Regions from separate parts of the Diaphorobacter sp. JS3051 genome, predicted to be linked through region 2. Evidence: riboswitches for the same ligand, from Rfam matches in the RefSeq annotation. Region 2 holds a riboswitch; the other holds the start of a gene.
The links. Region 2 has a riboswitch for glycine ahead of gcvT (glycine cleavage system aminomethyltransferase GcvT). Riboswitches for the same ligand answer to the same signal wherever they lie in the genome.
Positions count from the first base shown of each region.

Region 1: it holds a riboswitch for glycine, as region 2 does, so the genes downstream of both, I3K84_RS14765 (D-amino acid dehydrogenase) here and gcvT (glycine cleavage system aminomethyltransferase GcvT) in region 2, are expected to answer to the same signal.

Region 1 is NZ_CP065406.1:3,094,151-3,097,550, reverse strand. Features, by position in the region: gene I3K84_RS14770 (peroxidase-related enzyme) at 1-955, shown strand, start outside; glycine riboswitch at 1,127-1,238, shown strand; gene I3K84_RS14765 (D-amino acid dehydrogenase) at 1,332-2,642, shown strand; gene I3K84_RS14760 (FIST N-terminal domain-containing protein) at 2,714-3,400, opposite strand, start outside.
Region 2 is NZ_CP065406.1:170,558-173,957, reverse strand. Features, by position in the region: gene I3K84_RS00895 (IS630 family transposase) at 1-690, opposite strand, end outside; partial or broken gene I3K84_RS00890 (TRAP transporter large permease) at 725-1,624, shown strand; glycine riboswitch at 1,631-1,723, shown strand; glycine riboswitch at 1,743-1,857, shown strand; gene gcvT (glycine cleavage system aminomethyltransferase GcvT) at 1,902-3,032, shown strand; gene gcvH (glycine cleavage system protein GcvH) at 3,136-3,400, shown strand, end outside.

The sequences.
Region 1 (3,400 bases), 1.4 Mb from region 2:
CCTGTCCGTGGCCCAGGCCGTGGCGGCCGCCAGCGGCGTGGCAACGCTGGCCGACCATTACGGCGCGCGCCTGGCCGGCCTGCCCGCCCCCGCGGCGGATGCCCGCTGGCAAGCCATCACGCATTTCACGCAGCTGCTGGCCACGCAGCCCGCCGCGGCCGACCGCGCGGTCCTGCTCGCCCTGCCCCAGGCGGGCCTCGCCACGCCGGACGTGGTGCTGCTCGCGCAGCTCATCGGCTTCGTGGCCTACCAGGCGCGGTTGGTGGCAGGCGTGGCGGCGCTGGCCGCCCTCGGCCCCGCGGGCGCTGCGGCCGCGCCGGTCGCACCCGCCACGCCAGAAGCGCCCTTCGTGCACCCTGCCAACCTGCCCCCGCCCGGCGAGCCGCTGCGCCTGGCCGGCTACACCAGCGAGACGCTGGACTGGAAGGCCTGGCTGCCCGTGGTGGACCCCGCCACCGCCAGCGCCGAGCAGAACGCCGTGCTGGACGCAAGCCACCCCAAGGCACGCACGTCGGACTTTTACCTCGTGCTGGCGCACCAGCCCCGCGTGCTGGCCGAGCGCTCGGAGGCGTTCAACGCCATCATGTACGCGCCTGGCGGCCTGCCGCGCGCCGAGCGCGAGGTGGCCACCACCGTGGTCTCGCGCATCAACGGCTGCGTGTACTGCGCGTCGGTGCATGCGCAGCGCTTCGAGCAGCTGGCCAAGCGCAACGACGTGATCGCGCAGATCTTCACCGACCCCGACAGCGCCGGCACCAACGCCCGCGAGCGCGCCCTGGCGCAGGCCAGCGCCGCGCTCACGCGCGCGCCCGGTGCGTTCAGGCCGCAGCACATCGCGCCGCTGCGCGCCGCGGGCCTGAGCAACCTGGAAATCCTGGACACGGTGCACGCCGCCGCGCTGTTCGCCTGGGCCAACCGCCTCATGCTCAACCTGGGCGAAGCGGTCTACCCCTGAGCATGCACGCAGCGCCCCGCCCTGAGAGCGTGTTCATGGTCTGAGGGTTAGCCCGCTGGGGACGCCGCGCCCGCGCCGCTACGATGGCCGGCGCAGGAGAGCAAACGGCCATGTGCCGTTTCACCGAAGGCGCAAACTCCCATACACGCTCAGGTTCCGTACTGCACACCCACACAGCCGTCTGGAGAGCCGCCACGCCCGCCGTGGCGCACCGAAGGAGCAAGTGCCGCGCACGGTCCCGCGCGGCATGAATCTCTCAGGTACCAAGGACAGGGGGAGCGGCAGCCAGGCCATGTCGCGCCCGCTGTTCGCTATTCATTCAATAGCTGCTCGCGCGCGCCCTGCCTGCGCAAACCTTGAAAAAGGCTTGTAAACCATGCGCGTGATCGTTCTGGGCGCCGGCGTCGTCGGCACCACCTCTGCGTACTTCCTCCAGCAACTCGGCCACGAGGTCACCGTCATCGACCGGCAGGCTGTGCCCGGTGCGGAAACCAGCTTCGCCAACGGCGGCCAGATCTCGGTCAGCCACGCCGAGCCCTGGGCCAACCCCGGCGCGCCGCTCAAGGTGCTGCAGTGGCTGGGCAAAGAGGATGCGCCGCTCTTGTTTCGTCTGCGCGCGGACATGCGCCAGTGGCTTTGGGGCCTGCAATTCCTGCGCGAATGCACGCCCGTGCGCACGCGCCACAACATCGAGCAGATCGTGAGCCTGGGCAGCTACAGCCGCAGCACGCTGCAGCAACTGCGCACCGACACGGGCCTGCAGTACGACCAGCGCACGCAGGGCATCCTGCACTTCTACACCAGCGCCCAGGAGTTCGACGCCGCGCTGGCGCCCGCCGAGCAGATGCGTGCGCTGGGCTGCCACCGCCGCGTGGTGGATGCCGACGAGGCCGTGCGCATCGAGCCGGCCCTGGCCCACGTCCGGCCGCAGCTGGCGGGCGCCACCTACACGGCGGAGGACGAGTCCGGCGACGCCCACCTGTTCACGCGCGCGCTGGCCGGCGTGGCCCAGGCCGCGGGCGTGCAGTTCCGCCTGGGGTGCCACATCACCGCGCTGCACCCGGCGGGCGGCGCCATCGACCATGTGGAGGTCACCAACGAGGCCGGCGGCTACGAGCGCGTGCGCGGCGACGCCTACGTGCTGGCGTTGGGCGCATTCAGCCCGCTGCTGGCCCAGCCCCTGGGCCTGCGCCTGCCGATCTACCCGGCCAAGGGCTATTCGGTGACGCTGCCGGTGCGCGACACGGCCGCCGCCTACCAGGTGAGCCTGACGGACGACGAGTACAAGCTGGTCTTCTCGCGCTACACCAGCGCGCAGGGCGACCGGCTGCGCATCGCGGGGACGGCCGAGCTCAACGGCTACGAGCGCGCACTGAACGCCGTGCGCTGCGAAGCCATCGTGCGGCGCGTGGAGCAGCTCTTTCCCGGCGCGGGCGATGCGAGCCAGGCGCAGTTCTGGAGCGGCCTGCGCCCCGCCACGCCGAGCAACGTGCCGCTGATCGGCAAGACGCGCTACGGCAACCTGTTCCTGAACACCGGCCACGGCACGCTGGGCTGGACCCACGCCTGCGGCTCGGGCAAGTCCATCGCGCGCATCGTGAGCGGGCTGGAGCCGGAGCTGGACTTCGCGTTCTGCGGCCTGCCGCGCCCTGCTGCGGCGCCCCGCCCCGCCGTCATCGGCGTTTGAGCAAGCGCCACGGCGCTATGCATTGCATAGCTGCTTGCGCTTGATGGACGGGCGCTAGAGGCCAAAAAGGCTTATAAAGCCCCGTCCGGCGCGACGAACACCGTCAGCACGCCCGTGTAGCCATAGAGCCGGTGCGCGGCGATTTCGCCGCCGGCGAAGAAGCCCGCCAGGGGCACGTCGCCCAGCGCATGGCGCACGATCTGCAGCTCGGCGCTGGGCCCACCGAAGTGCGGCCCGCCGCGGCCCGAGCAACTCACATACAGCGCACCGCAAATGCGCCGGCCGCCCGTCGGCTCGGCATGCGGCGCGCTGCCTGCGGCGGGCAGCGCCTGCGCCTCTTCGAGTTGGGGCGATAGCTCCTCACGGATCTCGGCGCAGATGCGCATCAGGTCGGCACGGGCCGCGCCGACGTTGCGCTGGCAGAAGGCCAGGCGCATGCCCACCTCGACATGGTCACCCAGCGCCACGCCGCTGCGCGTCGCGTCCAGCCCGACGATGTGGCGCACGCGCGTGTCGGCGCCAAAGTGGCCCGTGCGCTGGCGCTGCGGTGCGTCTGCGTCCTCCAGCCCTGCCAGCGTGGCGCGCACGGCGCGCAGGGCGGCCTGGGCGTCGCCCTGCAGCGTCACGCCCAGCGTGTCCAGCAGCACGTCCAGCGCGGGCTCGCCGTCCAGCTCCAGCACCACGTTGTCCTGCGCGGCGGTGATGACCGCCTGCGCGCCGATGGGCTGGCAGCCCTGCGTGACGCGCGAGACCAGTTC
Region 2 (3,400 bases):
ACCGTTGAGCACGTTGAGCGCAGCGAACAAGGTGGTTGTGCCGTTGCGCTTGTAGTCGTGCGTCATGGTGGCCGCGCGCCCCTTCTTGAGCGGCAGCCCGGGCTGCGTTCGGTCCAGCGCCTGCACCTGGCTCTTTTCGTCGCAGCACAGCACCAGCGCATGCTCGGGCGGCGACATGTAAAGCCCCACGATGTCTTCGAGCTTTTGCACGAACTGCGGATCGCGCGAGACCTTGAAGCCGCGCACGATGTGAGGCTTGAGACCGTGGGCCTGCCAATGGCGCATCACGGTGCTGGCGCTGACGCCCAACTCAGCGGCCATCGTGCGCGTGCTCCAGTGCGTGGCCGCCTCGGGCTTGGTCTGTGTGGTTAGCTTCACAAGCTTGGCCACATCCACCTTCACCGGCGGTGCGCCGCGCGGCAAGTCGCGCTCGATACCTTGCAGCCCCAATTGCAGGTAGCGTTCACGCCAGCGCGCCACCTGCACGCGCCCAATGCCAAGCTGCTCGGCAATATCCTTGTTTTGCAGCCCCTGCGCGGCCAGCAGCACGATCTGGGCGCGCTGGGCCAATCTGACGCTGGTGCGCTTGGAGCGCGCCAGCCGGCTCAGCTCGCTTTCCTCTTCATCCGTCAACACAATCGTCGGGGCAACTCGCAATTTTTCACTCCAATGCAAACCGTAGTAGAGCATTGGAGCGTGGTTGCTCAATTAAGTTTCATTAAGAATCAAACACTACACTAGCTACGCGGCCGCGCTGCAAGCCACCAGTGCCGAGCTGGGTGTGATCATCCCGCCGTCCATCCCCATGATCCTGTACGGTGTGGCGGCCGAGGTGTCGATTGGCGAGCTGTTCATTGCCGGCTTCGGCCCCGGCATCCTGATCAGCGGTGCGCTGATGCTGTTCGTCTGGGTGTATTGCAAGTACAAGGGCTGGGGCAAGCATGACGGCGACGGGCGCATGCCCTTCGGCCGCGCGCTGATGCAGGCGGGCTGGGCACTGCTGATGCCAGTCATCATCCTGGGCGGCATCTACGGCGGCGTGTTCACGCCCACCGAGGCCTCTGCCGTGGCCGTGTTCTACGCGCTGGTGGTGGGCATGCTGATCTACCGCGAGATCCGCGTCGCGGACCTGTTCGCCATCCTGCGCAAGTCGGCCATCTCGTCGGCGGTGATCATGTTCATCATTGCCAATGCGGGCCTGTTTGCCTTCCTCATCACGCGCGCTGGCGTGCCGGACGCCATCGGCCGCTGGCTGCAGGAGGTGCTGCAGTCGCCCGCGCTGTTCCTGCTGGGCGTGAATGCCGCGCTGTTCGTGATCGGCATGTTCATCGAGACCAGCGCCGCCATCATCGTGCTGGCGCCGATCCTGGCGCCGGTGGCCCAGCACTTCGGCGTGGACCCGGTGCACTTCGGGCTGATCATGGTGGTGAACCTGGCGCTCGGCATGATCACGCCACCCTTCGGCGTGAACCTGTTCGCGGCGTGCACGGTGGCGCGCATCTCTCTGGATCGCATCGTCGCCCACCTGCTGCCGTTCGTGGGCGTGGTCCTGCTGTGCCTCCTGGTCATCACCTACGTGCCATCGCTTTCATTGGCCCTGCGTGATCTCGTGTACGCAAAATAGATAGAATCCGTCCCGTCAGGAGAGAGTCCGCGCCCCTCAGGGCCGGGCCGCCGAAGGCGCAGGCAGCAGCCGAACGCTCAGGCAAAAGGACTGGCGACACGCCCGCAGGGATGCGGGTGTTTCCCTTGCTGGAGAGAGGCCGCAGCAGCATGCGGCCCACCGAAGGAGCAAGCCCCGTGACATGCCATGCAGGCGGGGTGAATCTCTCAGGTAAAGCGGACAGCGGGGCAAATCGGCGATCGAGAGATCGCTCCACCATTTGCCTTCGCCCATTGCCATGTCCGCCATGTCCGACCTGCTCACCACTCCCCTCAACGCCCTGCACATCGAACTGGGCGCCCGCATGGTGCCCTTCGCCGGCTACTCCATGCCCGTGCAATACCCCATGGGCCTGATGGCCGAGCACCACCACACGCGCACGGCGGCCGGCCTGTTTGACGTGTCGCACATGGGGCAGCTCAAGCTGGTCGGCCCTGACGCCGCTGCCGCGTTCGAGACGCTGATGCCCGTGGACGTGGTCGACCTGCCCGTGGGCAAGCAGCGCTACGGCCTGCTCCTCAATGACGAGGGCGGCATCATCGACGACCTCATGTTCTTCCGCATGGCGCAGGACGAGCTCTTCGTGATCGTCAACGGCGCCTGCAAGGTGGGCGACATTGCCCACATCCAGGCGCGCATCGGCCAACGCTGCCAGGTGATTCCCATGCCCGACCAGGCCCTGCTCGCGCTGCAGGGCCCACAGGCGGCTGCGGTGCTCGCGCGTCTGGCACCAGGCGTGGACAAACTGGTGTTCATGACCGGCGGGCATTTCGACATCGCCGGGGCGCAGTGCTTCGTGACGCGCAGCGGCTACACCGGCGAGGACGGCTTCGAGATCTCGGTGCCCGCCACGCAGGCCGAGGCCCTGGCGCGCACGCTGCTGGCCCAGCCCGAGGTCAAGCCCATCGGCCTGGGCGCACGCAACTCGCTGCGTTTGGAAGCCGGCTTGTGCCTGTATGGCAACGACATCGACACCACCACCACCCCGCCCGAAGCCGGCCTGAACTGGGCCATCCAGAAGGTGCGCCGTACAGGCGGCGCGCGCGCTGGCGGTTTTCCCGGTGCCGACAAGGTGCTGGCCCAGATCGACAGCCCGGCCACCCTCACGCGCAAGCGCGTGGCCCTGGTGGCGCTGGAGCGCGTGCCCGTGCGTGAGCACACCGAGTTGCAAAACGAGTCGGGCGAGCGCATCGGCGAAGTCACCAGCGGCCTGCTGGCCCCCACTGCCGACAAGCCCATCGCCCTGGCCTACGTAATGCCCGCCCATGCCGCCCCCGGCACCCGTGTGAACGCCATGGTGCGCGGCAAGGCCGTGCCCATGGAAGTGGCTGCCACGCCCTTTGTTCCCACACGCTACTACCGCGGCTGAATTCACCACGGCGAACTGCCACCGCGCCCAGGTCAGCCCGGCTACAGTGCGGGCTGACCACTCTCAAACCTTTTCCTTCCACTTCTTCTTCCCGGAGCCCCCCATGAGCATTCAGTTTTCCAAAGACCATGAATGGATCAACGCAGCCGACCCGGCCGCGGCCGTCGTCGGCATCACCGTCCACGCGCAGGATGCGTTGGGCGATGTGGTGTTCGTGGACCTGCCCGCGGTGGGCACCACCTTTGCCCAGGGCGACGTGGCCGGTGTGGTCGAGTCCGTCAAGGCCGCTGCCGATGTCTACATGCCCGTGTCCGGCGAAATCGTCGAGGTCAACGAGGCCTTGCGCGCCGACCCGTCCCTGGCCAACT